3 regions of the Klebsiella sp. I138 genome follow, and region 1 is predicted to be linked to each of the others. Evidence: predicted binding sites of a transcription regulator. Region 1 holds the regulator's gene; each other region holds the start of a gene.
The links. The regulator Fur, encoded in region 1, represses iron uptake genes when iron is present. The targets are predictions, from matches to a motif close to ATAATAATGAGAACNACTATCAA.
Positions count from the first base shown of each region.

Region 1 (10,608 bases):
GGTTTGATGTTGCTGGTATTAACGATATCCCTAACTTCCTCGGCGGTGCGCAGTCCATCGAAGCGGGTAAAGCGGTCGTCGGTATTACCGGTCGTTATCAGGCTGGTTTCTTCCCGATTATGATGTTCGGTCTGCCTGGTGCAGCGCTGGCCATCTACCACTGTGCTCGTCCTGAGAACAAAGCGAAGGTTCTGGGTATCATGATGGCAGGGGCGTTTGCAGCCTTCTTCACGGGTATCACCGAACCGCTGGAATTCTCCTTCATGTTCGTTGCGCCGGTGCTGTACGTTATCCACGCCGTACTGACTGGTATTTCTGTCTTCATCGCTGCCAGCATGCACTGGATTGCCGGTTTCGGCTTCAGCGCCGGTTTGGTGGATATGGTGCTGTCGTCTCGCAACCCGCTGGCAGTTCACTGGTGGATGCTGATCCCGCAGGGTCTGGTGTTCTTCGTGATTTACTATGTGGTGTTCCGCTTCACCATCACTAAATTCAACCTGATGACCCCGGGTCGTGAACTGGCCGTTGCCGGCAGCGAAGCGGATGGTGAGGATGTGAATGTGAGTGGCGGTAAAGAGCAGGATGTTGCAGGCCTGGCGCGTCAGTACATCGCCGCAGTCGGCGGTTCTGACAACCTGACTGGCATCGACGCTTGTATCACTCGTCTGCGCCTGAACGTCAAAGACTCCGCGTTAGTGAACGAAGCGCTGGCGAAAAAACTGGGTGCTTCTGGCGTGATTCGTCTGAATAAAACCAGCGTGCAGATTATTGTCGGCTTCGTGGCGGAAAAAATTGCTAACGCAATGAAAACGACTGGACCGGTGGCGGCGGCAGAATCAACGGTTGCACCAGCCGCAGCCGCTCCGACTGCAAAACCGCAGGCCGTCGCTAATGCCAAAACCATCGCGGCGCTGGTATCGCCGATTACCGGTGACATCGTTGCGCTGGAGCAGGTGCCTGATGAAGCCTTCGCCAGTAAAGCCGTCGGCGATGGCGTGGCGGTGAAACCGACCGACAAGACCGTTGTGGCTCCGGCTGCGGGTACCGTCGTGAAGATCTTCAATACCAACCACGCGTTCTGTCTGGAAACGGAAAATGGTGCGGAAATCGTCGTCCATATGGGCATCGATACCGTGGCGCTGAACGGCCAGGGCTTCAAACGCCTGGTTGAAGAAGGGGCGGAAGTTAAGGCAGGTCAGCCGATTCTGGAAATGGATCTGGACTTCCTGAATGCCAATGCCCGTTCAATGATCAGCCCGGTCGTGTGCAGCAACAGCGATGATTACAGTGCGCTGGTGATTCAGGCAACGGGTAAGGTTGTCGCGGGTCAGACGCCGCTGTACGAGATTAAAGGCAAGTAAGGCTCCTGAGTAGAGTTTATGCCTCAGCGGCGGAGGGAAACCTCCGCCGCTTTTTTTTGTCGCATCTGCCCCCATAATCTTCTTCAGATACGTATTTTCAGTAACTAATAGTTGTCTCTACGCCCCGCTTGTAAGATCATGTGCCGTTATACGTTGTTTACGCTTTGAGGAACCCACGATGAGTGAGGCAGAAGCCCGCCCGACTAACTTTATTCGTCAGATCATTGATGAAGATCTGGCTACTGGTAAGCACACCACCGTTCATACCCGTTTCCCACCGGAACCGAACGGTTATCTGCACATTGGCCATGCGAAGTCTATTTGCCTGAACTTCGGTATTGCTCAGGATTATCAAGGCCAATGCAACCTGCGCTTCGATGACACCAACCCGGTGAAAGAAGATATCGAATACGTTGAGTCGATTAAAAACGACGTGCAGTGGTTAGGTTTCCACTGGTCCGGGGATGTTTGCTACTCGTCAGATTATTTCGACCAGCTGCACCAGTATGCCGTTGAGCTGATTAACAAAGGCCTGGCATACGTTGACGAACTGTCGGCGGATGAGATTCGCGAGTATCGCGGTTCGCTGAAAGCGCCGGGTAAAAACAGCCCGTACCGCGATCGCAGCGTAGAAGAGAACCTGGCGCTGTTTGAAAAAATGCGTGCCGGTGGTTTTGAAGAGGGTAAAGCCTGCCTGCGTGCGAAAATCGATATGGCCTCGCCGTTTATCGTGATGCGCGACCCGGTGCTGTACCGTATTAAATTCGCCGATCACCATCAGACCGGCAGCAAGTGGTGCATCTACCCGATGTACGACTTCACACACTGCATCAGCGATGCGCTGGAAGGCATCACGCACTCCCTGTGTACGCTGGAGTTCCAGGACAACCGTCGCCTGTATGATTGGGTTCTGGACAACATCAGCATCCCGGTTCATCCGCGTCAGTACGAATTCTCGCGTCTGAATCTCGAATATACCGTGATGTCCAAGCGTAAGCTGAACCAGCTGGTCACCGAGAAGCATGTTGAAGGTTGGGATGATCCGCGGATGCCGACTATTTCCGGCCTGCGTCGCCGCGGCTATACCGCCGGTTCCATCCGTGAGTTCTGCAAACGCATTGGCGTGACCAAGCAGGACAATACTATTGAGATGGCGTCGCTGGAATCCTGCATTCGTGAAGATCTGAACGAAAACGCCCCGCGCGCGATGGCGGTTATCGACCCGGTCAAACTGGTTATCGAAAACTATCCGCAGGGTGAGAGCGAAATGGTGACGATGCCGAATCATCCGAATAAGCCGGAGATGGGCAGCCGTGAAGTCCCGTTTAGCGCTGAGATCTGGATTGATCGTGCTGATTTCCGCGAAGAGGCAAATAAGCAGTACAAGCGTCTGGTGCTGGGTAAAGAAGTTCGCCTGCGTAATGCCTATGTGATCAAGGCTGAGCGCGTAGAGAAGGATGCAGAGGGCAAGATCACCACTATCTTCTGTACCTATGACGCCGATACGTTGAGCAAAGACCCGGCCGATGGCCGTAAAGTAAAGGGTGTCATTCATTGGGTCAGCGCGGCCCACGCGCTGCCGGTTGAAATTCGCCTGTACGATCGTCTGTTCAGCGTGCCGAACCCGGGTGCGGAGGAAGATTTCCTGGCAGTAATGAACCCTGAATCGTTGGTTATTAAGCAGGGCTTCGCTGAGCCGAGCCTGGCCAGCGCGCAGGCTGGCAAGGCCTATCAGTTTGAGCGTGAAGGTTATTTCTGCCTTGATAGCCGTTATGCAACTGAAAATCACCTGGTGTTTAACCGCACCGTCGGACTGCGCGATACCTGGGCGAAAGTCGGCGAATAGAATTCTCGTCGCGGTTCTGCCGCCATCTCCGCGTAAAAAACGCCGCATTTGCGGCGTTTTTTTATTTTGGCATTCGTGAATAATGTTCGTTATTTTCGCGATGCGAATTAATCTTGTTTACTGTTTGTCATATCTGCCATGTCCGCTATACCTCCCGCCAGTGCCAAAAATGACTGTAAACGCTTTCATTTGTTATTTTCTTTTTATTTAGTAATTAGTTACGCGTGAAATGTATGACATCTAAGATTGTAACAAAAAGAAATAGAATATGTGCGCTTTGTCATAATCTTAAGCTTTGATCGGAGAAAGAGATTGATAATTCGCGTCACGAAAAATAGTCTATCAATCGTGGTTACGCGGATTTTACCGCTCCACCTTTTAGCAGTCTTATTTATTTTTTCGCGGCTTGCCTTTGGCTCCGCGTTTTAAAACGTCAAAGAGGATATGCACATGCGTACGTTTAGTGGCAAACGTAGTACGCTGGCGCTGGCTATTGCCGCCGTCACCGCGATGTCGAGCTGGATCGTTGTTCCGCAGGCCAGCGCAGCAGGTTTTATTGATGATTCCACCTTAACCGGCGGCATCTATTACTGGCAGCGTGAGCGTGACCGTAAAGATGTAACCGACGGCGATAAATACAAAACCAACCTTTCTCATTCAACCTGGAACGCCAACCTGGATTTCCAGTCCGGCTATGCCGCTGATATGTTTGGTATTGACGTTGCTGCCTTTACCGCGATTGAAATGGCGGAAAGCAGCGAAAGCGGCCACCCGAACGAAATTGCCTTCTCCTCAAAAAATAAAGCCTACGACGAAGATTACTCTGGCGATAAGAGCGGGATCAGCCTGTATAAGGCTGCGGCGAAATTTAAATACGGCCCGGTATGGGCGCGTGCCGGTTATATCCAGCCAACCGGGCAAACGCTGCTGGCTCCGCACTGGAGCTTTATGCCGGGTACCTATCAAGGTGCTGAAGCCGGGGCCAACTTTGATTACGGCGATTCTGGCGCGCTGAGTTTCTCCTATATGTGGACGAACGAATACAAAGCGCCATGGCACATTGAGATGGATGATTTCTACCAGAACGACAAGAAAACCAAAGTCGATTATCTGCACTCCCTGGGCGCCAAATACGATTTTAAAAATGACCTCGTGCTGGAAGCGGCGTTTGGTCAGGCTGAAGGCTATATCGACCAGTATTTTGCCAAAGCCAGTTACAAATTTGATATCGCCGGTACGCCGTTAAACACCAGCTACCAGTTCTACGGTACGCGTGACAAAGTCAGCAATGGCGGCACGAACGATATCTATGATGGCACCGCCTGGCTGCAGGCGTTGACCTTCGGTTACAAGGTTGCTGATGTCCTCGATCTGCGTCTGGAAGGCACCTGGGTGAAAGCTGAAGGCCAGCAGGGCTACTTCCTGCAGCGCATGACGCCAACCTATGCATCTTCTAACGGTCGTCTTGATGTGTGGTGGGATAACCGCTCCGACTTCAACGCCAACGGCGAAAAAGCGGTATTCTTCGGCGCGATGTATGACATGAAAAACTGGAATATGCCGGGCTGGGCGTTTGGCGCGTCATACGTTTACGCGTGGGATGCTAAGCCGGGCAAAATGTCCTCACCTGACGCTTACTACAATCCGGATAAACGCCTGGAAGAGTCCGCCTATAGCCTGGATGCCATGTATACCGTACAGGATGGCCGGGCAAAAGGAACGCTGTTCAAATTGCACTTTACGCAATACGACAACCACTCCGATATCCCGAGCTGGAGCGGTGGTTACGGCAACATCTTCCAGGACGAGCGTGACGTGAAATTCATGGTTATTGCCCCGTTCACTATTTTCTGATGCCGCTGCGGCAGGCGTAAACCTGCCGCAAACCTGAGAGGTCGATTATGAAGAAGCTACTGCTTATCGCGGTTATGGCATCGGGCCTGGTAGCCTGTACGCAGTCTCCCGCACCGAAAGAAGATACAAAATTAAAAGATGCCTACAGCGCCTGCATTAATACGGCGGAAGGGAACCCGGACAAGGTTCAGGCCTGCCAGAGCGTTTTGGATGTGCTGAAAGAAGATAAACAGCATCAGACGTTTGCGAATCAGGAAAGCGTGCGGGTGCTGGATTACCAGCAGTGTATTCTGGCCACCCGTACCGGTAATGACCAGGCGGTGAAAGCGCGCTGCGATCAGATCTGGAAAGAGATCCGCAGCAACAATACCAAATCCTGATTTTTCACGCCGTAACGACATAAAAAAAGCCAACCGTCAGGTTGGCTTTTTGCTATTCGCGCTGCGGGGAATTACTTTACCACCGCATCGTGTGCATGTTCATCTTCGCGGCAGTCACCTTCAGCACAGTGACCGTACAGGTACAGGCTGTGGTTGGTCAGACGGATGCCGTGGCGGTTAGCGATTTCGCGTTGACGCGCTTCGATAGAATCATCGCTAAACTCGATCACTTTGCCACAATCGAGGCAAATAAGATGATCGTGATGATGCTGCTGGGTCAGTTCGAAAACAGATTTACCGCCTTCGAAGTTATGGCGGGTAACAATGCCGGCATCATCAAACTGGTTCAGCACGCGGTAAACGGTAGCGAGACCAATTTCTTCACCCATGTCGATCAGGCGTTTGTATAAGTCTTCCGCACTGACGTGATGGTTATCCGGTTCCTGCAGGACTTCCAGGATTTTTAATCGTGGAAGTGTGACTTTCAGGCCAGCCTTCTTTAATGCGGTATTGTTGTCAGTCATGCGGAATCTGTCCTGTTGCTAAACGATCTACTTCCATCAGCGGAAGTAATACAGAGAATCACCCGATGTAATGCGTCTCATTATAGAACTGCCATGATGAAATGAAAACTGCAAGCATCGAGCCTTGTATGCTGTCAAAAACGAGGTCCCAGCTACAAACTGCGTCACCTGACCTCGTTAAATCAGAGGACATTGTACAGATATGTGATTAAAAGTTAAAAACTTGTAGCTATTAGTTTGATTGCTTTTATCTATTAATGCGGCGAAACTTTATGGTAACGCCGCTCAATCATTACGCGTTTTTGATTTCTTCGAGATGCAGCTCATCAGAGACCAGCTTAACCCACTTGCTCACGCGTTCGTTGGTCAGTTCCGGCTGACGGTCTTCATCGATAGCCAGACCGACGAAGTGATCGTCGTCCGCCAGGCCTTTTGACGCTTCGAAATGATAGCCCGCAGTCGGCCAGTGGCCAACGATAGTCGCGCCGCGTGGTTCAATGATGTCACGGATAGTCCCCAGCGCATCACAGAAGTATTCCGCGTAGTCTTCCTGATCGCCGCAGCCAAACAGCGCAACCAGTTTACCGTTGAAATCGACCTCTTCCAGCGTCGGGAAGAAGTCATCCCAGTCGCACTGGGCTTCACCGTAGTACCAGGTCGGGATGCCGAGCAGCAGAATGTCGTAGGCTTCCAGATCTTCTTTGCTGCTCTTGGCAATGTCGTGAACATCAGCAACATCTTTACCAAGCTGCTTCTGAATCATTTTTGCAATATTCTCGGTGTTGCCAGTGTCGCTGCCAAAAAAGATGCCGATGATTGCCATGAGTAAAATAACCTCTTGAAACTTAATGATGTGGTAGTGGCGTAATGCCCGCAGATAACGGCAATCATAGCAGAACAGGGGAGGACGCGGAAACAGCAATCACGCCCGACTGCACACTCTGCTACATGAAAGTGTTTTTTTGAGGATTTTCAGGCTTTACCCAGGCTGTGTAGGGTTGCCAGCTGGTTCATCAGCATCTCTTCGATCAAATCACTGCGGTTCATATTGCGAGCTTCCGCCAGCTCATTGAGTGCATCAACTGCCTCCGCGTTGAGTTTTAACTCCACACGCTTCAGGCCGCGAACTTTATCGCGTTTGAGCTGATTGCGCTTATTTATGCGCAGCTGTTCATCGCGCGAAAGCGGATTGGTCTTTGGTCTACCCGGGCGACGCTCGGTTGCGAACAAATCTAATGTCGTACGGTCCGTTTGTTCTTTTGCCATGATTCAGAGTGACTTCGGGGAAACAAGTTGCCGGGCTATAGCCGACACAGATAGCGCGCCATAATACATCAGGCGAACCGCTGCGCCAACGACCGCGGGCATTCTGCTGCGCGGTCGGGCAGTTTTTAGCCAGTTACGCCTGCAAATCGGTCAGATAGCGGCGAATGGCGCGCAGGACGGCTTCGGGTTTCTCCGCATGCACCCAGTGTCCGGCTCCGGCAATCACGTGCGCCCGCGCCTGCGGGAACTGAGCGAGCAGGGTGTCGCGATACGCATCGGTGACGTATGGGGAGTTGCCTCCCGGAATGAACAGCGTCGGATGTGGCCACGCGGGAATGGTTTGCCAGCCAACAATATGGGGATACTGATCCCACAGCACCGAGACGTTAAAGCGCCACTGGCCGTCAACAAAGGATTTCAGCAGGAACTGAATCACGCCTTCTTCCTGCAGATGTTCTCGCATCACTGCGGCCGCCTGCTGACGGGACGTAGCACCGGCGTCGGTGACGGCATTAATGGCGCTGAAAATTTCATCATGACGGCGCACGTGGTAATCCACCGGGGCAATATCAATGGCTACCAGGCCATCGATGCGTTCTGGGGCCAGTGCACTGAGTGCCATGACCGCTTTACCGCCCATTGAATGGCCGATAAAAGTGGCTTTCTCTATTTGCCGATCGTCTAGCGTATCGAGCAGATCCTGCGCCATCGCCGCGTAGGACATCTCCGGTGAACGAGGGGAAAGACCGTGGTTGCGCATATCAACCTGCAAAATATCGTAGTCGTTCACCAGGTCACGAGCGAGGATGCCCAGGTTGTCGAGACTGCCAAACAGACCATGGACCAGAACGACAGGGGATTTATTGTGCGGATTTTGTGCAGATTGCGTGCGGCTATTTAATTTCATGGCAAAGTTCTTTTTTTCGCTTCGTCGGGTTAGGGTATTATGTTGGACATTCTGCCATCCGGCTGCAAGACCCAGAGCTATCTGAGTTTTACCGCCATCCTGGTTTGACGCTATCCGCGGTCAGGATTTGTCCTTATAATCCTGACAACTTGTATTCAGAATAAGATATCGCACTGGATTAAGATGAAAACAATTGAAGTTGATGATGATCTCTATCGCTATATTGCCAGCCACACCCAGCATATTGGCGAGAGTGCATCCGACATTTTACGGCGCATGCTGAAATTTTCCGCCGTTTCCCAGACTGCCACTCCGGTCGTAAAAGCCGCGCCGGCTCCGGTAGCGACGCCTGCCGTCGAAGCAAAACCCGTGAATCCGGCGAAAGATAAAGTCCGCGCCATGCGCGAGCTGCTGTTATCTGATGAATACGCCGAGCAAAAACGCGCGGTAAACCGCTTTATGCTGGTCCTGACCACGCTCTACTCCCTGGATAACAAAGCGTTTGCTGAGGCCACCGAGTCTCTGCACGGGCGTACCCGCGTCTACTTTGCTGAAGATTCGCGGATCCTGCTGAAAAGCGGTAACCAGACCAAACCAAAACAGGTTCCTGGTACGCCGTGGTGGGTCATCACCAATACCAATACCGGCCGTAAGTGCAGCATGATTGAACACATCATGCAGTCGATGCAGTTCCCAGCGGAATTAATTGAGAAGGTCTGCGGCACGATCTAGTTTTATTCACCTTGCATCAGAAGGATCAGGCAATGGCAATCGATAAGCGTGCGGGGCAGCCTGCACAACAGAGTGATTTGATTAACGTCGCTCAGCTGACCGCCCAGTACTATGTACTGAAGCCGGAAGCGGGCAACGCGGAGCATGCAGTGAAGTTTGGGACCTCCGGCCATCGCGGCAGCGCAGGGCGCCATAACTTTAATGAGCAGCATATTCTGGCGATTGCTCAGGCGATTGCAGAAGACCGCGCGAAGAACGGTATTACCGGTCCATGCTACGTTGGTAAAGACACCCACGCGCTGTCCGAACCGGCCTTTATTTCCGTACTGGAAGTCCTGGCAGCAAACGGCGTTGATGTTATCGTGCAGGAAAACAACGGCTTCACCCCGACGCCGGCCATTTCCAATGCCATCCTGGTGCACAACAAAAAAGGTGGTCCTCTGGCGGACGGTATCGTCATCACGCCGTCGCATAACCCGCCGGAAGATGGTGGTATCAAGTACAATCCGCCGAACGGTGGCCCGGCTGATACCAACGTCACCAAGGTAGTCGAGAACCGCGCAAACGAACTGCTGGCCTCCGGCCTGCAGGGCGTCAAGCGTATCTCCCTCGATGCGGCACTGGCGTCCGGTCATGTTAAAGAGCAGGATCTGGTGCAGCCGTTTATCGAAGGACTGGCGGATATCGTCGACATGGCGGCGATTCAGAAAGCTGGCCTGAAGCTCGGCGTCGATCCGCTGGGTGGTTCCGGTATCGAATACTGGAAACGCATTGCGGAGTACTACAAACTCGACCTGACTATCGTGAACGATCACGTCGATCAAACCTTCCGCTTTATGCACCTTGATAAAGACGGCGCTATTCGCATGGACTGTTCATCTGAGTGTGCGATGGCCGGACTGCTGGCGCTGCGCGATAAGTTTGACCTGGCTTTTGCTAACGATCCGGATTATGACCGTCACGGCATTGTCACCCCGGCGGGTCTGATGAACCCGAACCACTATCTGGCAGTGGCCATTAACTACCTGTTCCAGCATCGCCCGCAGTGGGGTCAGGATGTGGCGGTTGGTAAAACGCTGGTCTCCTCCGCGATGATTGACCGCGTGGTGAACGACCTGGGCCGCAAGCTGGTGGAAGTGCCGGTGGGCTTTAAATGGTTTGTGGACGGCCTGTTCGACGGCAGCTTCGGTTTTGGCGGCGAAGAGAGCGCGGGCGCATCGTTCCTGCGTTTTGACGGCACTCCGTGGTCGACCGACAAAGACGGTATCATCATGTGCCTGCTGGCCGCAGAAATCACCGCCGTCACCGGTAAAAACCCGCAGGAGCACTACGACGAACTGGCTGCCCGCTTCGGCGCACCGAGCTATAACCGTCTGCAGGCTTCGGCGACTTCTGCCCAGAAAGCCGCGCTGTCTAAACTTTCTCCGGAAATGGTCAGCGCCAGCCAGCTGGCCGGTGACCCGATCACCGCGCGTCTGACCGCTGCACCGGGTAACGGCGCATCGATTGGCGGTCTGAAAGTCATGACCGACAACGGCTGGTTTGCCGCACGTCCGTCAGGTACAGAAGACGCTTACAAGATCTACTGCGAGAGCTTCCTCGGGGAAGAACATCGTAAGCAGATCGAAAAAGAAGCGGTAGAAATCGTCAGTGAAGTGCTGAAAAACGCGTAATGCTGAACAATGTGACATGATGAAAGGAGCCGTAAGGCTCCTTTTTTACATCCGCGTATTCTCTG
Region 1 covers NZ_CP180447.1:2,502,768-2,513,375, reverse strand. The annotation lists gene nagE (N-acetylglucosamine-specific PTS transporter subunit IIBC) at 1-1,361, shown strand, start outside; gene glnS (glutamine--tRNA ligase) at 1,540-3,207, shown strand; gene chiP (chitoporin ChiP) at 3,658-5,061, shown strand; gene chiQ (ChiQ/YbfN family lipoprotein) at 5,109-5,441, shown strand; gene fur (ferric iron uptake transcriptional regulator) at 5,513-5,965, opposite strand; gene fldA (flavodoxin FldA) at 6,258-6,788, opposite strand; gene ybfE (LexA regulated protein) at 6,938-7,231, opposite strand; gene ybfF (esterase) at 7,365-8,138, opposite strand; gene seqA (replication initiation negative regulator SeqA) at 8,322-8,870, shown strand; gene pgm (phosphoglucomutase (alpha-D-glucose-1,6-bisphosphate-dependent)) at 8,903-10,543, shown strand.

Region 2 (10,608 bases), 2.1 Mb from region 1:
GGGTCGCGGTTCGTCGGGTGCGGCGCAAAGCATCGCTGTGCCATGCGCAGTGCAGCCAACGCGCCAGCGGACGGCATAGCAGGTCGCTTTGATTGAACCCTCGCCGCCACTGGCGGCGCTGCCACAGCGGGACGCTGACGAGACGGTCCGGGTGGGGGATCACTGCGCTATGGCGAATACGTAGCAGCAGCAGGCGTGCCAGCGCTGGCGCCAGCTCGGGTCGACGGGAAAATTTCAGCTGATGGATCAAACCGCTGAGCGGAGGCCGGTAATCATTAACCGCAACCAGCCGCTGCCACGGCGGCGGTTTCTGCAGGCAGCGGCCGCAGGGGATAGCGCTGGCAGCTGCCGGCAGGCCGCACCGTGGGCAAAGTGGGTGGCTGGGGGCCAGAGAGGCGGTGCAGCGGGAGCAGATTCCCCAGCCGGCGATAGCCAGCGGCATTTGGCATAGCCAGCATAAGCTGTGTGCTGTTAGCATATTTCACCTCGTAATGGTGGAAAGAGAACAGTAACTGATGAACGACATCTGGTGGCAAACCGTGGGCGAAGGAAAGTGTCATCTTGTGCTCCTGCACGGATGGGGGCTGAATGCCAGAGTATGGGATTGCGTGACGCCGGAACTGGCCTCGCACTTTACGCTGCATCTGGTTGACCTACCGGGGTATGGTCGTAGCAGCGGCTTTGGCGCCCTGTCGCTGGAAGAGATGGCGCGGCTGGTCCTCATCCAGGCCCCGGAGCAGGCTATCTGGCTGGGCTGGAGTCTCGGTGGGCTGGTGGCAAGCCAGGTTGCCCTGCGTCACCCGGAACGCGTCCAGGCGCTGGTCACCGTAGCCTCTTCCCCCTGTTTTGGTGCCGATGGTGACTGGCCGGGGATCAAGGCGGATGTGCTGAGTGGTTTTCAGCAGCAACTGAGCGAAGATTTTCAGCGCACCGTAGAGCGTTTTCTGGCACTGCAAACGATGGGTACGGAAAGCGCACGCCAGGATGCCCGGGCGTTGAAAAGTACCGTGCTGTCGTTGCCAATGCCGTCCGCCGAGGTGTTAAACGGCGGACTGGAAATCCTTAAGACGGCCGATTTACGCCAGCCGCTGGCGGCATTAACGCAGCCATTCCTGCGGATATATGGCCGACTCGACGGTCTGGTGCCGCGGAAAATTGTCCCGGTGCTGGATGCATTATGGCCGCAGAGTGAATCCATCATCTTTGACAAAGCGGCCCATGCGCCGTTTATCTCGCACCCGCAGGCGTTTTGCGAGCCGCTGGTGGCGTTGAAAAGCCGGCTGAGCAATTATTTTTAGCGGGCTGTGGCAAAAATCCCGGTCATAGCAATACTTAGGTTGTCACGGGGAGAATGAATTTCTGTCGCCGCCGTGGCCTATAACAACAACCTTATGGAGAGTTGAGGCTATGAAACTTATTACGGGTATTGTTGCATCTCTGGTGATTGGGTCCCTGTCTTTTGGTGCATTTGCGGCGAAAGAGATTCAAAAAGATGAAGTCGCGTCAATGAAGCTGACGAAGGTCGGGAGCATTACCACCTCAAAAACGACTTCGCCGATGGATGCAAAGCGCGACCTGTCGAAGAAAGCGGATAAGCTGGGCGGCAAGTATTTTGTGGTGATTGCCGGTGAGAAAAACGAGAAAACCGTTCACGCCAACGCCGACGTCTACAAATAAACAAAAGCGGGTCTCAGGACCCGCTTTTGTTTTATCGCACGTACGTTTTATCGCCCCGCAGCCACGTTATCAGCGCAGCGCCCACCACTCTCGCAGGCAGGCCTTTCCCTCGGGGCAACTTTTGCAGCTTCCGGACAGACAGCCATCCGCGTCTTCCGTGATGCGCACGGCTTTCCCCATGGCTTCCAGACGGCTCAGCATAGCATCGACCAGCGGCTGCGGGGCATGCAGACGAGCGCTGAGCTGAGCTGCCTCCATACGCCCCTGCAGGGCCAGCATATCGCGTACTTCAATCAACGATGCCATGATGACCTCTTAGTGGCAATCACCCGCCGGACTCTGACAGCAGGATGACGGCGTTTTACGCGTGGCCAGCAGGGAGACATCGACTCGGCTGCGGGCCCGGCGCAACAGACCAAAGACCACGATGTTAAATAACACCACCGACAGAATGCACACCAGGCTGTAGCGCGGATGCTGGCTGAAACTCACGGTCTGATAGTACAGCGTGGAAAGCGAGTAGGCGATATTCAGCCCCCACAGGATAGAGAACGACATCCATCCGCGGCTGGATTCACGAGCGATAGCCCCCATCACCGAGATACACGGAATATAGAGCAGTACGAATATCAGGTAGCTGTAGGCGGCCGCTGCGCTGCCGAATTTACTGCCCATAACGCCCATGGCACCGGTCTCCATTTCACCATCGCCTTTACTGGCTTCGATAGGGTTCGCCAGTACGCTCAGGCTGAAGGTATCTTTCAGGCTCTGCCAGGTTTCGTCCAGCGCGGCCAGCAGTTCATCACCGAGATGAAATTCCTGCGGGTTAAACGCTTCATTCTGAATATCTTCGGCGGTGTAGAGCGTGTTCAGCGTCCCGACGACCACCTCTTTTGCCATCGCACCGGTGAACAATCCAACGGTAGCCTGCCAGTTATCTTCATGCACGCCGATAGGTTTAAATACCGGGGTGATGATGCGGCTGACGGAGGCCAGCGCCGAATCGTTAATGTTATCCACCAGCTTGCCGTTGAGCGAGAAGCTGTTCAGCGCGCTCAGGAAAATACTGACGATAACGATAACTTTACCCGCGCGCAGTACAAAGCCTTTCAGGCGTTGCCAGGTCTGGATGATCAGGCTTTTGATGTGCGGGACGTGATAGACCGGCAGTTCCATAACGAACGGCGATGCTTCACCACGCATAATGGTGTGCTTGAGCATCAGGCCGGTCAGGATTGCCATCACGATACCGAGCAGATACAGCGAGAAGACCGCCAGTGCCCCATTCTGGCCGAAGAAGGCGGCGGCGAATACGGCGAAAATCGCCAGACGCGCGCCACAGGACATAAACGGCGCCATCATGATAGTCATCAGGCGTTCGCGCGGCGCATCCAGAGTTCGGGCGCCCATCACCGACGGTACGTTACAGCCGAAGCCGACAATCAGTGGGACGAAGGATTTCCCCGGCAGGCCAAGCGCCTGCATCAGGCGGTCCATGACGAATGCGGCACGTGCCATATAGCCGGAGTCTTCAAGGAAGGAGAGGAACAGATACATCATGCCGATCTGCGGTACCAGCGGGAGTACGGTATTGATACCGCCGCCAATCCCCTGGGCAAGGAAAACGGTCAGCCAGTCCGGGAGATGCAGGGTGTAACCTAACCACTGGATGCCGTGGATAAAGATAGCCACGGAACCGGCGTCGAAGATCGGCTGCAATGCGCCGCCGATGTTAATCGCCAGCAGGAACATCAGGTACATCACAAACAGGAAGATCGGCAGCCCCAGCACGCGGCTGAGGATGATTTTGTCCATCGCGGTGGTGAAGCGGCTCGGTTCGGCGGTCAGCGTGTTGCTGACGGCATCGCAGATGGCCGCAATGCTTTGATAGCGGGCATCCGCAATATGCAGCGCCGGATCGTCAATTTCTGCGCTCAGGTTTGCCAGCGCATCGTCGAGCTTATGCGCCGCATTTCCGGCGTACTCTCGGCTGTAAATGTCGCCTTCCAGCATTTGCAGGCCCAGCCAGCAGCGCTGACGCTGAGGGATATCCTGCGCCATCTCCTCGGCCAGCTTTTCGGCTTCACGCAGCAGCGGCTGAGGGTAGTGCACCAGCTCCAGCGCCGTATTTTGCTGGTGGCGGTCGACGGCCATTTTTAAGGCTTCGATACCGCGCCCACGGGTGGAGACCAGCGGGATCACCGGGCAACCCAGGCGAGCCGCCAGGGCGTCAACATCGATACGGATTTTTTGCTTCTCAGCAATATCCAGCATGTTCAGCGCAACGATGCAGGGGATACCCAGCTCCAGCAGCTGAAGCGTCAGATAGAGATTGCGTTCCAGATTGGAAGCGTCGACCACGTTGATCAGCATGTCGGCGTCGCCGCTGAGGATATAGTGGCAGGCGATCTGCTCATCCAAAGAGGTCTGAGAAGAGATGGTCGTGAGTGAATAGGTGCCTGGCAGGTCAACCAGCGTGACCTGGTGATCGGTCGTGGTAAACGCGCCTTCTTTACGCTCAACGGTGACCCCGGCCCAGTTACCTACGCGCTGACGTGCGCCAGTGAGCTGATTGAATAACGTTGTCTTACCGGAGTTCGGATTACCAATTAAACCAAGGGTTAACTTTTTCATATTTCAGACTCTGAGTGCCGGGCCAGGTGTTATTGTGCAACCGCTTCCAGTTCGATTAAATCGAGATCTTTTTTGCGTAATACCAGGCTCACGCGCCGGGTTTCGATATGCACGGGATCGCCAAGCGGAGCCACGCGGACCACATTAAAAGAAGAACCTGGCAGCATTCCAAGGGATAACAGTTTCTGACGATAAGCCGGGCTAATATCGCGAGAGAAACCCGTGATTTTCCACGCACTATCAGGAGTGAATTGCATAGGGCCTACCTGTAATCGCTAACTAAACGAGAGTTTCCGTGTGCGGTCGCCGCACAGCACCGGGGAGACGAGCCAACGGAGGAAATTATATACTTACTGCAAATGATGATAATGATAATGGTTTTTATCATCAATACATAATTGGCGTAATAATCGGCATTCTCCGGAAATGTGCGGCTTTTTTGATATGACTCAAGGTCTGCATTGTAGCGATAAATAAGGTTAAAATTTATTTCATCACTTAATGTTTAATTAAGGTTTCATTAGTTAACGGAATGAAATTTTAATAAATAGCGTATTTACTCGCCTTTATTAACCGTAATTAACCGGTTACCGGAGTATACAAAATCGGGTGCTGAGAACGGGCGTGGGGAAAACGGCCCTCGTAATGAGGGCCGGAAAGGGATTAGCGTTTTTTGCCCATAGCGGCTGCCAGGGCGTCCATCATGGCGCTGTTACCGCCGGACTGCGCCTCACGCCCGCGTGGTTTCGCCGCTTTCGCCGCCGGGCGATTGCCCTGCGCACGTTCGTTACCGCCGCCGCGTCGCGCGTTGCTCTCGCCTGGTTGCTCATCCAGGCGCATGGTCAGCGCGATGCGTTTGCGCTGCAGATCGACTTCCATCACTTTGACCTGCACGATGTCGCCCGCTTTCACAACGGTATGCGGATCCTCGACGAATTTGTTCGACAGCGATGAAATATGCACCAGACCATCCTGGTGAACGCCGATATCGACAAAGGCGCCAAAGTTAGTAACGTTGGTGACCGCGCCTTCCAGTACCATGCCTGGCAGCAGGTCATTCATGGTTTCCACTCCATCAGCGAACTTCGCGGTTTTAAACTCCGGACGCGGGTCCCGACCGGGTTTTTCCAGCTCTTTGATGATGTCTGACACGGTCGGCACGCCGAATTTCTCATCGGTGAAGTCGGACGCTTTTAGATTGCGTAACTCACTGCTGTTGCCCATCAGGTCGTTTAACGCCTGCTGGGTGGCGGCCAGAATGCGCTCAACGATGGGATACGCTTCCGGGTGAACGGTGGAGGCATCCAGCGGGTTGTCGCCGTGGTTGATGCGCAGGAACCCGGCACACTGCTCGAAGGCTTTTGGGCCGAGACGGCTGACTTTCAGCAGCTGCTGGCGGTTCTTGAACTGGCCGTTTTCATCGCGCCAGGCGACGATGTTCTGCGCCATCATGCGCGTCAGGCCAGCCACGCGGGTGAGCAGCGGCACGGAGGCGGTGTTCAGATCCACGCCGACGGCGTTAACGCAGTCTTCGACGACCGCATCCAGCTTACGCGCCAGCTGCGACTGGCTGACGTCGTGCTGATACTGGCCCACGCCAATGGATTTCGGGTCGATCTTCACCAGCTCGGCCAGCGGATCTTGCAGACGACGGGCAATGGAAACGGCGCCGCGCAGAGACACATCGAGATCCGGGAACTCAAGGGCCGCCAGTTCAGAGGCGGAGTAGACGGATGCACCGGCTTCGCTGACGATCACTTTTTGAGCGGTGACTTTCGGGAACTGCTGCTGCACATCGAGGAAGAAGCGCTCAGTTTCGCGCGATGCCGTTCCGTTACCGATAGCCACCAGCTCAACGTTGTGTTTTTCACACAGCGCAGCGACGGCAACCGCGGCTTTGGCGGCCTGCCCGGTGTGCGGGTAGATAGTGTCCGTCGCGACCAGTTTACCGGTGCCATCGACAACGGCGACTTTTACGCCGGTACGCAGGCCCGGATCGAGACCCATGGTCGCGCGCAATCCGGCCGGTGCGGCCATCAGCAGATCGTGCAGGTTGCGGGCAAATACGTTGATGGCTTCCTCTTCCGCGCGTTCGCGTACGGTGCCCATCAGCTCGGTTTCCAGATGCATCAGTACCTTGATGCGCCATGTCCAGCTTACGACCCCTTTGCGCCAGCTGTCCGCCGCGGCGTTGTTCAGACGTAAACCCAGGTGGTCGATAATAATCTGTTCGCAGTGGCTCTCTTTTGGCGGCTCATCAAACTGCGGGTCAGCATTCAGAGCCAGCTGCAATATGCCTTCGTTACGGCCACGGAACATGGCGAGCGCGCGGTGCGAAGGGACGGAAGCAACAGGTTCATGGTGATCGAAGTAGTCGCGGAATTTTGCCCCTTCCTCTTCTTTCCCACTGACCACCGTGGCCACCAGATGCGCATTCTTCCACAGGTAGTTACGCACCTTTGCCAGCAGCGCGGCGTCTTCGGCGAAACGTTCCATCAGAATATAACGCGCGCCATCCAGCGCGGCTTTCGTATCGGCGACGCCTTTATCGGCATCGATAAACTTCGCGGCTTCCGTTTCCGGGTCGTGGGACGGCTCGTTCCACAGCAGATCCGCCAGCGGCTCCAGCCCGGCTTCAATTGCGATTTGCCCGCGGGTGCGACGTTTCGGTTTATAGGGCAGGTAGAGGTCTTCGAGCTCGGTTTTGCTCAGGGTGGTGGTAATCGCTTTTTCCAGCGCGTCGGTTAGCTTACCCTGTTCACCGATCGATTTGAGGATCGATTGACGGCGGTCTTCCAGTTCTCGCAAATAACCGAGCCGGGTTTCCAGATTACGCAGCTGCGTGTCATCCAGACCGCCGGTGACTTCTTTACGATAGCGTGCGATAAACGGCACGGTATTCCCTTCATCAAGCAGGCGAACGGCAGCTTCTACCTGTTCAGCTCTGGCCTGAAGTTCACCCGCAATAATGCGGCAGAGCGAATCATTCATCATGTCTGTTTCATCTTGTAGATCGAAAATCAGGGGATAGTTATACGGACTGACACGGCAAAATGCCAGTCACGGCACGAGGCTCTCAGACTGTTCCGGACGCGTTATTTCACATATTCGATATCATTCACGTACCAGCTTGCTTCACCGGCAGGCGTGTTAACCACCGCCAGATCGCCGACCTCTTTTTTCAGCAGCGCACGAGCCATCGGTGAGTCGATAGAGATATAGTCTTTACGCCCAAAGATTTCATCGTAGCCGACGATGCGAAAGCGCTTGGTATCGCCCTCATCGTTTTCGATTTCAACCCATGAGCCGAAAAACACCTTGCCCTCCTGCTGCGGGGAGTAATCGACGATTTTCAGATTTTCCAGGCATTTGGTGAGATAGCGCACCCGGCGGTCGATTTCGCGCAGGCGCTTTTTGTTGTACTGGTAATCTGCGTTTTCGCTACGATCGCCAAGGCTGGCAGCCCAGGTCACTTTTTTGGTGACCTCCGGACGTTCTTCACGCCACAAGTAGTCCATCTCTTTTTTAAGTTTTTCATACCCTTCACGGGTGATCAGCGGCGTTTTCATTCATCGTTCTACCTTCTGATTGTCGGACATTGCGCATGGTGATGTGCGGTAGCGCACAATTCGTAGTGCGTAATAATACCGACAGGATAAATAATGTGTCTTATGATTAAATGTATACTTAAGCTGCTGTTAAATATGCTTTGTAACAATTTAGCCTGGAATATATACCAGATTTAGCTGGTGGGCGACCCGGGCTTTTTTGAGAATACGCTCTGACAATTGCAGTGAACCTTTGGGAGTATAAACAATGCAAGAGAATTATAAGATTCTGGTTGTCGACGACGACATGCGCCTGCGCGCGCTGCTCGAACGTTATCTGACCGAGCAAGGCTTCCAGGTTCGAAGCGTCGCAAACGCTGAACAAATGGATCGTCTGCTGACTCGTGAATCCTTCCACCTGATGGTGCTGGATTTGATGCTGCCGGGCGAAGATGGCCTGTCCATTTGCCGTCGTTTGCGTAGCCAGAGCAACCCGATGCCGATCATTATGGTGACGGCCAAAGGGGAAGAGGTAGACCGTATTGTGGGCCTTGAAATCGGTGCGGACGACTATATTCCGAAACCGTTCAACCCGCGTGAGCTGCTGGCCCGTATTCGCGCCGTGCTGCGCCGTCAGGCAAATGAGCTGCCGGGTGCGCCGTCCCAGGAAGAGGCGGTGATCGCCTTTGGTAAGTTCAAACTGAATCTCGGTACCCGCGAGATGTTCCGCGAAGATGAACCCATGCCGCTCACCAGCGGTGAATTTGCGGTATTGAAAGCGTTGGTCAGCCATCCGCGTGAACCGCTCTCCCGCGATAAACTGATGAACCTCGCCCGCGGACGCGAATATTCGGCGATGGAGCGTTCCATCGACGTGCAAATCTCCCGCCTGCGCCGCATGGTTGAAGAAGACCCGGCACATCCGCGCTATATCCAGACCGTGTGGGGGCTTGGCTACGTATTCGTGCCGGACGGCGCTAAGGCATGAAACGCGTGCGCTTTTCGCCGCGAAGCTCGTTTGCTCGCACCCTGTTATTGATTGTCACTTTGCTGTTTGTCAGCCTGGTGACGACCTATCTGGTGGTGCTGAATTTTGCGATTCTGCCGAGCCTCCAGCAGTTTAATAAGGTGCTGGCATACGAAGTGCGTATGCTGATGACCGATAAACTGCAGCTGGAGGATGGCACCCAGCTGGTGGTGCCGCCGGCGTTTCGGCGCGAAATTTATCGCGAGCTGGGCATTTCGCTCTATTCCAATGAAGCGGCGGAAGACGCAGGTCTGCGCTGGGCGCAGCATTATGAGTTTTTAAGTCAGCAGATGGCGCACCAGCTCGGTGGGCCAACCGAAGTGCGGGTTGAGGTGAACAAAAGCTCTCCCGTGGTGTGGTTGAAAACCTGGCTGTCGCCCAATATTTGGGTGCGCGTACCGCTGACAGAAATCCATCAGGGTGACTTCTCACCGCTGTTCCGCTATACCCTGGCGATTATGCTGCTGGCGATTGGCGGCGCCTGGCTGTTTATCCGTATTCAGAACCGGCCGCTTGTCGATCTTGAGCATGCGGCGTTGCAGGTCGGACGCGGCATTATTCCGCCGCCGCTGCGGGAATACGGCGCATCCGAGGTGCGTTCGGTCACCCGGGCCTTTAACCACATGGCCGCAGGCGTCAAGCAGCTGGCCGATGATCGTACGTTGCTGATGGCCGGCGTTAGCCACGATTTGCGTACGCCGTTGACGCGTATTCGTCTGGCAACGGAGATGATGGGGGAAGAGGACGGTTACCTTGCCGAGTCGATCAACAAAGATATCGAAGAGTGTAACGCCATCATCGAGCAGTTTATTGATTACCTGCGTACCGGCCAGGAGATGCCGATGGAGCTGGCGGACCTTAACTCCGTGCTGGGTGAGGTTATCGCCGCGGAGAGCGGCTACGAGCGAGAAATTGCGACGGATCTGCAGGCCGGAGAGATTCTGCTGCGCATCCATCCGCTGTCTATCAAGCGTGCGCTGGCCAATATGGTGGTTAACGCCGCGCGCTATGGCAATGGCTGGATCAAGGTCAGCAGCGGTAGCGAAGCGAGCAGCGCCTGGTTCCAGGTGGAGGATGATGGCCCGGGGATTAAGCCGGAACAACGCGAGCATTTATTCCAGCCGTTTGTCCGTGGCGACAGCGCCCGCAGTACCAGTGGTACGGGCCTGGGATTAGCCATTGTGCAGCGCATTATCGATAACCATAACGGCCGTCTGGAGATTGACTCCAGCGAGCGGGGCGGGTTGTTGATTCGCGCCTGGCTACCGGTTCCGGTTCAACGAGCGCTGGTGCCGACGAAGCAGAGTAAAGAAAGTTAGTCAGCCGTTCATCGCTATCTGAATCATGCGAGTCAGCAAGAGAGCATAAAAAAGCCGGGCATTTGCCCGGCTTTTTCTTTATGGCTACACGCTTAGCGTTTTGGACCGGCAGCAACCAGCGCTGCGCCCGCCGGCGTATCGGTATACTTCTCGAAGTTTTCAACGAACAGCTTCGCCAGCTGTTCGGCTTTCTCCTGCCACTGTTCCGGCGAACCGTAGGTGTTACGCGGGTCGAGGATGTGCGTATCAACGCCCGGCAGCGAGGTTGGGATCTGCAAATCAAACATCGGCAGCGTGAAGGTTTCCGCGTTGTCCAGCGAGCCGTCGAGGATGGCGTCGATAATAGCGCGGGTATCTTTAATCGAGATACGTTTGCCGGTGCCGTTCCAGCCGGTATTGACCA
Region 2 covers NZ_CP180447.1:4,557,189-4,567,796, forward strand. The annotation lists gene gntX (DNA utilization protein GntX) at 1-478, opposite strand, end outside; gene bioH (pimeloyl-ACP methyl ester esterase BioH) at 516-1,298, shown strand; gene ACMYSK_RS21210 (DUF1471 domain-containing protein) at 1,408-1,677, shown strand; gene feoC ([Fe-S]-dependent transcriptional repressor FeoC) at 1,747-1,983, opposite strand; gene feoB (Fe(2+) transporter permease subunit FeoB) at 1,993-4,311, opposite strand; gene feoA (ferrous iron transporter A) at 4,341-4,568, opposite strand; gene ACMYSK_RS21230 (Tex family protein) at 4,975-7,305, opposite strand; gene greB (transcription elongation factor GreB) at 7,407-7,880, opposite strand; gene ompR (osmolarity response regulator transcription factor OmpR) at 8,128-8,847, shown strand; gene envZ (two-component system sensor histidine kinase EnvZ) at 8,844-10,205, shown strand; gene pckA (phosphoenolpyruvate carboxykinase (ATP)) at 10,298-10,608, opposite strand, start outside.
Region 2: a site for Fur is predicted at 4,674-4,696, ahead of feoA (ferrous iron transporter A). Genes of this name have one in related genera too.

Region 3 (10,608 bases), 430 kb from region 1:
TATCCCGGCCAAAAATGGTCTGCTGCTCTTTCAGCGGAGTGCGATCCCAGAACTCGACGTGAAACTGGATAATACGCGCCGCCTGATAGCTGCCGTAGGTTGCCCATGCCGGCTCGCCCTGACCGGACGTGACCCAGACTACTTCATCCATCAGCGCCTTATCCGTGCTGACCGGGTTCGCGGTACCGTCTTTAAAGCCCAGCAGATTAACCGGCGTCTCTTTGCCTTTACTCCGCGCAGCGCTATCGGAAATAAAACCTTCGCGCTTCCAGCGGACGCTGAGCAGATCCGGCGTATGCTTAATCACATCGCGCAGCGCATGAATCACCGTATCCTGGGTGTTCGCACAGATTTGCAGCAGCAGATCGCCATGACACAGCGCCGCATCGAGCGAGTCATTCGGGAAGCGCGTCATTTTTTGCAGCTTTTTCGGCACCTTGTCCGCTAAGCCATAGCGCTCATCGAACAGCGAATGGCCAACCGAAACGGTGATAGTCAGATTGTCAGGGGAGATCCACGGTCCAAGAATTCCCGAATCCATCGGCGGCAGACGCGGATTCGGCGTGTCCGGTGCCGGGCCACCTTTCGTCAGAAAGGCAATGCGCTGGGTCAACAGACGAAACAGGCGCTCCAGGTCAGCCTTATCGCTGGCCAGCACATCAAAGGCCACCAGCATCATCGATGCCTGCTGCGGCGTCAGTACGCCGGCCTGGTGCTGGCCATAAAAAGGCTGCGCCTCGGAACGCGCGTCCGGCGGCAACACGCCCGGAGAGCTGGTGCCCTTCGCCGCATGCGCCACCGGACAGCCGCCGGAGATGGCCAGCGCGCCGCCAAGCGCGCCGATCCCTTTTAATAATCGACGACGTGAAGGTTCATTCACGTCAACTTGCTTCTGTTCTGCCATCGACTTAGTCCAGACCGAGGATCCCGCGCAGCTGAGCCAGATCTTCCGCCAGCGTGGTGATCGGCCCTTTTAACGCATTACGATCCGCATCCGTCAGCTTGTCATAGGTTTCGAAGCCGTCTTTGGTGCGGTATTTACTGAGAATGGCGTCTACTTTCTTGAAGTTAGCGTCAATCTTCGCCAGCAGCGCACTGTTCTCTTTTTGCAACTGCGGTCTCAGCAGGTCAACAATTTTCTGTGCGCCGTCGATATTGGCCTGGAAGTCCCACAGGTCGGTATGGCTGTAGCGATCTTCTTCACCGCTGATCTTGCTGGCCGCGACCTCTTCAATCAGGCCAGCTGCGCCGCCCACGACTTTAGACGGCGGGAACGCCAGTTCGCTGATGCGTTTTTGCAGTTCAAGCACATCGCTGTTCAACTGGTCGGCATACTTTTCCATCCCCTTGACGCTGTTGTCGCCAAACAGCGCTTTTTCCAGGCGGTGGAAGCCGGTGAATTTCGGGTCTTCGGCTTTCTTCTCGTAATCGTCTTCACGGGCATCGATACTGCCGTCCAGATCGGAGAACAGCTCTGCGATAGGTTCGATGCGTTCATAGTGCTGACGCGTCGGGGCATACAGCGCTTTCGCTTTTTCAATGTCGCCCGCTTTCACTGCATCAGTGAAGGCCTTCGTACCGCTAACCAGCTCGGCGGTTTCCGCCGTGACATACGCTTTATAGGCGGTGATTGCCTCACCAAGACTCAGCACCGCATCGGCTTTCGCCGCATCTTTGGTGGCCGCACCGGTCACGATCAGTTTACCTTTCGGGTTGGTCAGCAGACCACAGGTCATGTCATATTCGCCCGGCTGCAGGTTAGCCGTCAGCTTTTGCGTAAAGCCTGGCGCAATATTCTCACGCTCTTCCACCACCATCACGCCTTTGAGAATTTCCCACTCCAGCGCCTTCTGACTGTGGTTTTGAATAATGAACTGTGTTTTGCCCGCTTTCACGGTCACGTTCATCGGCTCACACTGTTTGTCGTTAACGGTGACTTTTACCTGCGGGATATCCGCAGCCTGGGTGCAAAAGGCAGAGCTGAACAACGCTGCGACGGCAAGCTGCAGCGCATTACGGCGAAAATGAGTCATCATGATCATCCCTTTCGGTAAGTATGTTGTAACCATATATCCTGCGGCGCTCTACTTAAGCGGAGCGGTGCGCGAGGTTGCTGTATTGCTACGCGGCGGCAGGGCAAACAGCACCAGCGCCGGAATCAAATAGATAAAGTAGACCGCCACTTCACTGATGGTCGGCGTCTCCTGGTAACCGAAGATCCCCTCGAGCAGCGTTCCGAACAATGTGTGAGTCGACAGCACGCCGCTCAGGTCAAACGCGACGTCCTGGAAGTGATTCCACAGCCCGGCCTCATGAAAGGCGCGAATCGCCCCGGCAGCCAGCCCGGCAGCGACCAGCAGAATGAACAAGCTGGTCCACTTGAAAAATACGCCGAGGTTAAGGCGAATCCCGCCCCAGTAGAGCAGGAAGCCAAGGACAATTGCGGTAGCCAGCCCCAGCATCGCGCCGAGCGGTGGCCATATCCCGACATCCTGCTGAAATGCCGCCAGCAGGAAGAACACCGATTCCAGCCCTTCGCGCGCCACGGCGAAAAAGACCATCATGACCAGCGCCCACCCGTGATGATTCCCGCGCTGCAGGGCGTTATCCACCGCCTGCTCCAGCTGCTGCTTCACGTTGCGTGAGACCTTTCGCATCCAAAACACCATCCAGGTCAGGATGCATACCGCAACCAGCGCCACGATGCCTTCGAACAGCTCCTGTTCACGCTGCGGGAATTCGCCGGTGGTTTCATTGATAAAGATACCAAGGCCCAGGCACAGTGCCGCCGCCAGGATAACGCCAATCCACATGACGCCAATCCAGCTGCCGCGCTGCGTGCGTTTGAGATAGCTGGCAATCAGGCTGACAATCAGCGCCGCTTCCAGCCCTTCGCGTAACATAATGAGAAATGGAACAAACATGCCAACACCCTTCAATGTGAATCGCAGTCAGTGGATGCAAAGATAGGTAAATATTTCTGATAGTGATTATCATTACAATAATCAGAAACACAAGTGAAATGTAGAGAGAATGGTGACGAGTTGTAAATTAATCGCTGCAAAATAATTACTTACGGGATTATCTGTCTGCACGTCGCCCGGGCCGGCGAAGCGGCGATTTTTCGCCTCAGATATTTACCGGACTGACCGCCTGTGGCTAAATAGCGGCCTTATTGACCTGCGAAAAGAACAACATGACACAATTCTTGCACTTCCTGCTGGCGCTGGTGGTTATTCTCGGCCTTGCCTGGCTTGCCAGCTATGACCGACAAAAAATCCGCATTCGCTATATTCTCCAGTTAATTATCATTGAAATTGCGCTGGCCTTCTTTTTTCTCCACGCCGAAAGCGGCCTGTGGGTAGTTAAAAATATCTCAAGCTTTTTCACTTCTTTGCTCGGTTTTGCCGCCGAGGGTACCAACTTCGTATTTGGTGGCATGAGTGAAAAAGGGATGGCGTTTATTTTCCTCGGCGTGCTGTGTCCGATTGTCTTTATTTCGGCGCTGATCGGAATTCTTCAGCACTGGCGCATTCTGCCGATTTTTATCCGCGTCATTGGCACCCTGCTCTCTAAAGTCAACGGCATGGGTAAACTGGAATCCTTTAATGCCGTCAGCTCGCTGATCCTCGGACAGTCGGAGAACTTTATCGCCTATAAAGGCGTGCTGGGGGACCTCTCCTCCCGCCGACTATTCACCATGGCGGCCACCGCGATGTCGACGGTATCTCTGTCGATCGTCGGTGCCTATATGAGTATGCTGGATGCGAAATATGTGGTGGCTGCGCTGATCCTCAATATGTTCAGCACCTTTATTGTGTTGTCGATTATTAACCCGACGCGCCCGGGCAGCGAAGAGGAAATTAAGCTGGAGAAGCTCCACGAATCACAAAGCTTCTTCGAAATGCTCGGGGAATATATTCTTGCTGGTTTTAAAGTGGCGATGATTATCCTGGCCATGCTGATTGGTTTTATCGCCATAATCAGCGCGATTAACGCCCTGTTTGCGACAGTATTTGGCCTGAGCTTCCAGCAAATTCTCGGCTACGTTTTTTATCCGCTGGCCTGGCTTATCGGTATTCCGCTGAGCGATGCCCTGAACGCCGGGAGTATTATGGCCACTAAGCTGGTGGCAAATGAGTTTGTGGCGATGATTGAGCTGCAGAAAGTTGCCGCCGGGATGACCCCGCGCGGGCTGGGAATTCTGTCGGTGTTCCTGGTCTCTTTCGCTAACTTTGCTTCCATCGGCATTATTGCCGGCGCCATTAAAGGGCTGAACGAGCAACAGGGGAATATCGTATCCCGCTTCGGCCTGCGTCTGGTCTACGGTGCTACGCTGGTCAGCCTGCTCTCTGCCAGCTTCGCCGGGCTGGTGCTGTAACCTGGGCGCGCTATCGCGTTTGTGCCGGGTGGCGAAGATAGCCGCCGCCCGGCCTGCCAGATCCCACCCCGTTCGTAGGCCCGGTAAGGCGATAGCCGTCACCGGGCAATTTCATCAGCGCACAATTGGCATTAAAAATGTACGCAGACCGGCTGGTCGACGCGCATCACCGACTCCTGGGCGAAGCGCGACTTGTAAAGGTTGCGTAGCGCCTCAATCCCCTCTTCACTCTTACCATCCGTACCGTGAATCAGCATCAGGGCTTTGCTCTGCTCACGCGCAACGCTGCCATCATTCCCCAACCACTGGCCACGGGCATCAAACACCGTTAAGCCGTCACGAAAGCGCGGCGTGACGTCGCGATCAACAAACTGCTGCCACTCCTGGGCGGTGATATTTTTCCCCGCCGGACGGCTTAAGCCAAAGTACAACGTGGTCTGCACCATCGCATTGTCCGTCGGGCACGCAGCAGCCGCAGCCGGAACCGGCGCACAATTCTTCACCGGTGCCACGCAGCCGCCGAGCAGGCCAGCCATCACCAGTACCATTGCACCCTGTCTGAACGTCATTTTGCTATCCTCATCGTTTTTTTGTGCCCCGATATCAGCGTATTTTCAGATAATTAGCAAGAGGGAGACCGCCATCGGATGATTGGCCGGTTTGCAGGAATAAAAAAGCCCGCTAAGCGCGGGCTTCATTGAAATGGTCTGAATTACTCGGCGATGGCCGGAGTCGGCGGAGCCGAATGATAATGCGCATCTGCTTCGGCAAAACGTTGCTGCATTGCCGCCGACGGGGCTTTGCCCAGCAGGCTGAAGACCACGATGCCAAGGCTGGCGAAAATAAAGCCAGGAATGATTTCATACAGGCCCAGCCAGCCGAACTGTTTCCAGACAATCACGGTCAGTGCGCCAATGACCATCCCGGCCAGCGCACCGTTACGCGTCATGCGGGACCACATTACAGAGAACAGCACAACCGGGCCAAACGCCGCGCCGAAGCCTGCCCAGGCGTAGCTCACCAGACCCAGGACGCGGTTGCTCGGGTTTGCCGCCAGCGCAATGGCAATCAGCGCCACGACCAGCACCATCATCCGCCCAACCCACACCAGCTCTTTCTGGTCGGCATTTTTACGCAGAAACGCTTTATACAGGTCTTCGGTAATCGCGCTGGAGCACACCAGCAGCTGGCAGCTCAGGGTAGACATCACCGCCGCCAGAATCGCCGACAGCAGAATACCGGCAATCCACGGGTTAAACAGGATCTGCGCCAGTTCAATGAACACACGCTCAGAGTTCTGATTCACCGCCCCCGCCAGGGCCGGATTATTATTGAACCATGCAATACCGAAGAAACCGACGCCCACCGCACCTGCCAGGCAGAGAATCATCCAGGTCATACTAATGCGACGTGCGTGAACGATGCTGTGATGAGAGTCTGCCGCCATAAAACGCGCCAGAATATGCGGCTGGCCGAAATAGCCCAGGCCCCAGCCCATCAGCGAAATAATCGCCACAAAGTTCAGCCCTTTGAGCATATCGACGTTTTCAATGCTCTTCTGCTTAATGACTTCCAGCGAGTCACCAAAGCCACCGACGGAAATAATTACCATCACCGGCGTCAGAATCAGGGCGAAAATCATCAGGCTGGCCTGAACGGTATCGGTCCAGCTGACTGCGAGAAATCCACCAACGAAGGTATAAATAATCGTTGCAGCGGCACCGGCCCACAGCGCCGTTTCGTAGCTCATACCGAAGGTGCTTTCAAACAGGCGGGCACCGGCCACAATCCCGGAGGCGCAATAAATGGTAAAGAACAGCAAAATAACCAGCGCTGAGATAATACGCAGCACGCGGCTTTTATCTTCAAACCGGCCGGTAAAATAGTCCGGTAACGTCAGGGCATTATTATTCACCTCGGTATGAACGCGCAGACGACCGGCAACCAGTTTCCAGTTAATCCATGCGCCGAGCGTCAGACCGATGGCAATCCAGCTTTCGGAAATACCGGAAAGAAATATCGCCCCTGGCAACCCCATCAGCAACCAGCCGCTCATATCAGAGGCGCCAGCGGAAAGTGCGGTCACAAATGGCCCGAGGCTACGGCCGCCGAGAATATAGTCATCAAAGTTTTTTGTCGATCGCCAGGCAATAAAACCGATCAGTACCATGCCAAATATATAAATAGTAAAAGTCACCAACATAGGGGTGCTAATAGCCATGTAAAATCTCCAGATTTTTTTGTCGACAACATCCTGCTTTGTCATTTTATTCCACTACCGGAACGGGGTAATGGCACAATGGTTGTATTGGGCGACCGTATCCTGACGGAAGCGTTGGCATTTCACAAACGATTTAACACAGCATTTACACTAATTCTTGCCATCGCCAAACTTCATTTTGTTATAGGTTGCACTCTCTCACGTTTTTATTGGTTGCACCTTGGAAAACTGTTAACTGACGCATAAAAACACCCCAACGGACAAAGGTTAATTTTCCGTTACACTCCTCATTACAATTAACAATGCACTCATTTTCCAGCCTGCCGCACAAGTCACGATTAACAAGGTTGCACAAAGTTGCAACATAGTAGATATTTCCGCGTAACCGCAAAAAAGAACAACGATTCATAACAGGAGTGATGAGCATGGGCACCACCACCATGGGTGTTAAGCTTGACGACGCGACGCGCGAACGCATTAAGTTCGCCGCGAGCCGTATTGACCGCACGCCGCACTGGCTAATTAAACAGGCCATTTTCAACTATCTGGAAAAGCTGGAAAACGACGAAACGCTGCCTGAGCTGCCGGCCCTGCTTGCCGGCGCCGCTAATGAAAGCGATGAAACCAGCAGCGCTGTCGATGAACCCTGGCAGCCGTTCCTCGAATTTGCCGAGCAGATCCTGCCGCAGTCTGTAACCCGGGCGTCGATCACCGCCGCGTATCGCCGGGCGGAAACCGACGCCGTCCCTATGCTGATGGAGCAGGCTCGCCTGCCGCAGCCGCTGGCCGAGCAGGCGCATAAGCTGGCCTGGCAGCTGGCTGAAAAGCTGCGCAATCAAAAAACGGCCAGCGGCCGTGCCGGGATGGTGCAGAGCCTGCTGCAGGAGTTTTCTCTCTCATCACAAGAAGGTGTGGCGCTGATGTGCCTTGCGGAAGCGCTGCTGCGTATTCCGGATAAAGCCACCCGCGATGCCCTGATCCGTGACAAAATCAGCAACGGTAACTGGCAGTCACATATCGGCCGTAGCCCGTCGCTGTTCGTCAACGCGGCAACCTGGGGGCTGCTGTTTACCGGCAAACTGGTCTCTACCCATAACGAAACCAGCCTTTCACGCTCGCTGAACCGGATTATCGGAAAAAGTGGCGAACCGCTCATTCGCAAAGGCGTCGACATGGCGATGCGTTTGATGGGCGAACAGTTCGTGACCGGCGAAACCATTGCCGAAGCACTGGCCAACGCCCGCAAGCTGGAGGAGAAAGGGTTCCGTTACTCCTACGATATGCTGGGCGAAGCGGCGCTCACCGCCGCCGACGCCCAGGCCTACATGGTCTCTTACCAGCAGGCTATTCACGCCATCGGTAAGGCATCAAACGGCCGCGGGATTTATGAAGGGCCTGGGATTTCAATCAAGCTTTCCGCACTGCATCCGCGCTACAGCCGCGCGCAGTACGATCGGGTGATGGATGAGCTGTATCCGCGCCTGAAATCATTGACCCTGCTGGCGCGACAGTACGACATCGGGATCAACATCGACGCCGAAGAGGCGGATCGTCTGGAGATCTCGCTCGACCTGCTGGAGAAGCTGTGCTTTGAGCCGGAACTGGCCGGCTGGAATGGGATCGGCTTCGTCATCCAGGCCTATCAGAAACGCTGCCCGTTCGTGATTGATTCGCTGATCGATCTCGCCACCCGCAGCCGTCGTCGCCTGATGATCCGCCTGGTGAAAGGCGCCTACTGGGACAGCGAAATCAAACGTGCGCAGATGGACGGTCTTGAAGGCTACCCGGTCTACACCCGTAAAGTGTATACCGACGTCTCCTACCTTGCCTGCGCGAAGAAACTGCTGGCGGTGCCGAGCCTGATCTATCCGCAGTTCGCCACCCACAACGCCCACACCCTGGCGGCCATTTACCAGCTGGCCGGGCAAAACTACTATCCGGGCCAGTACGAGTTCCAGTGCCTGCACGGGATGGGTGAACCGCTGTATGAGCAGGTGGTCGGCAAGGTTGCAGACGGTAAACTGAACCGTCCGTGCCGAATTTATGCGCCGGTCGGAACCCACGAAACGCTGCTGGCATATCTGGTGCGCCGTCTGCTGGAAAACGGTGCCAACACCTCCTTTGTGAACCGCATCGCTGATACCACGTTACCGCTGGATGAGCTGGTTGCCGATCCGGTCGGCGCCGTGGAGAAACTGGCTCAACAAGAGGGTCAGGCCGGTCTGCCGCATCCCAAAATCCCGCTGCCACGCGATCTGTATGGCAAGGGCCGCAGCAACTCCGCGGGTCTGGATCTGGCCAACGAACACCGCCTGGCCTCCCTCTCCTCCTCCTTGTTAAACAGCGCGCTGCACAAATGGCAGGCGCTGCCGGCACTGGAGCATCCGGTCATTGAAGGCGAACTGCAGGCGGTAATTAACCCTGCCGAACCGAAAGATATCGTCGGCCACGTGCGTGAAACCCGTCCTGAAGAAGTTGAGCTGGCGCTGGCCAGCGCGGTCAACAATGCCCCGATCTGGTTTGCGACCCCGCCGCAGGAGCGGGCTGCTATCCTGGAACGCGCAGCGGTGCTGATGGAAGATCAGATGCAAACGCTGATCGGTATTCTGGTCCGTGAAGCCGGTAAAACCTTCAGCAACGCCATTGCCGAAGTCCGTGAGGCGGTCGATTTCCTCCACTATTACGCCGGCCAGGTTCGCGACGATTTTGATAATGAAACCCACCGTCCGCTGGGGCCGGTAGTCTGTATCAGCCCGTGGAACTTCCCGCTGGCTATTTTCACCGGCCAGATTGCCGCCGCGTTAGCCGCTGGCAACAGCGTGCTGGCGAAACCCGCCGAGCAAACGCCGCTGATTGCCGCGCAAGGCGTAGCGATTCTGCTGGAAGCCGGTGTTCCGCCGGGCGTCATTCAACTGCTACCGGGCCGTGGAGAAACCGTCGGTGCCGCGCTGACGAGCGATGAGCGCGTTCGCGGAGTGATGTTCACGGGTTCCACCGAAGTTGCCACGCTGCTACAGCGCAATATCGCCAGCCGCCTGGATGCTCACGGACGGCCAACGCCGCTGATCGCCGAAACCGGCGGGATGAATGCGATGATCGTCGACTCCTCCGCCCTTACCGAGCAGGTAGTGATCGACGTACTGGCTTCGGCGTTTGATAGTGCCGGGCAGCGCTGTTCCGCTCTGCGCATTCTGTGCCTGCAGGAGGAGATCGCCGACCATACGCTGACCATGCTGCGCGGCGCGATGGGCGAGTGCCGGATGGGTAACCCTGGCCGTCTGACCACCGATATCGGTCCGGTCATCGATGCTGAAGCAAAAGAAAATATTGAACGCCATATTCAGAGCCTGCGTGCCAAAGGCCGTACGGTCTTCCAGGCGGTGCGGGAAAACAGCGAAGATGCGCGGGAATGGCAAAGTGGGACATTCATCCCGCCGACGCTTATCGAACTTGAGAGCTTTGATGAGCTGAAAAAAGAGGTCTTTGGCCCGGTTCTGCACGTGGTGCGCTACAACCGCAACGCGCTGGATCAGCTGGTCGAGCAAATTAATGCCTCCGGCTACGGCCTGACCCTCGGCGTGCATACCCGCATCGATGAAACCATCGCGCAGGTCACCGGCAGTGCGAAGGTCGGCAACCTGTACGTCAACCGTAATATGGTCGGTGCCGTGGTCGGCGTGCAGCCTTTTGGCGGCGAAGGCCTGTCGGGGACCGGACCAAAAGCCGGCGGCCCGCTTTATCTGTATCGTCTGCTCTCCAGCCGTCCGCAAAACGCCGTGGGAACCACGCTTGCCCGTCAGGATGCGGAACGCCCGCTGGATGCGCAGCTGAAAACCCTGCTGGAAAAACCGCTGACCGCGCTACAGCAGTGGGCAGCCGGTCGTCCGGAACTGCAGTCGCTGTGTCAGCAGTATAGCGAGCAGGCACAGGCGGGAACGCAGCGTCTGCTGCCGGGACCTACCGGGGAGCGTAATACCCTGACCTTTATCCCGCGTGACCGCGTTCT
Region 3 covers NZ_CP180447.1:2,070,667-2,081,274, forward strand. The annotation lists gene efeB (iron uptake transporter deferrochelatase/peroxidase subunit) at 1-904, opposite strand, end outside; gene efeO (iron uptake system protein EfeO) at 909-2,036, opposite strand; gene efeU (iron uptake transporter permease EfeU) at 2,085-2,924, opposite strand; gene ACMYSK_RS09720 (NupC/NupG family nucleoside CNT transporter) at 3,197-4,381, shown strand; gene ACMYSK_RS09725 (DUF3574 domain-containing protein) at 4,513-4,950, opposite strand; gene putP (sodium/proline symporter PutP) at 5,094-6,602, opposite strand; gene putA (trifunctional transcriptional regulator/proline dehydrogenase/L-glutamate gamma-semialdehyde dehydrogenase) at 7,028-10,608, shown strand, end outside.
Region 3: a site for Fur is predicted at 2,981-3,003, ahead of efeU (iron uptake transporter permease EfeU). Genes of this name have one in related genera too.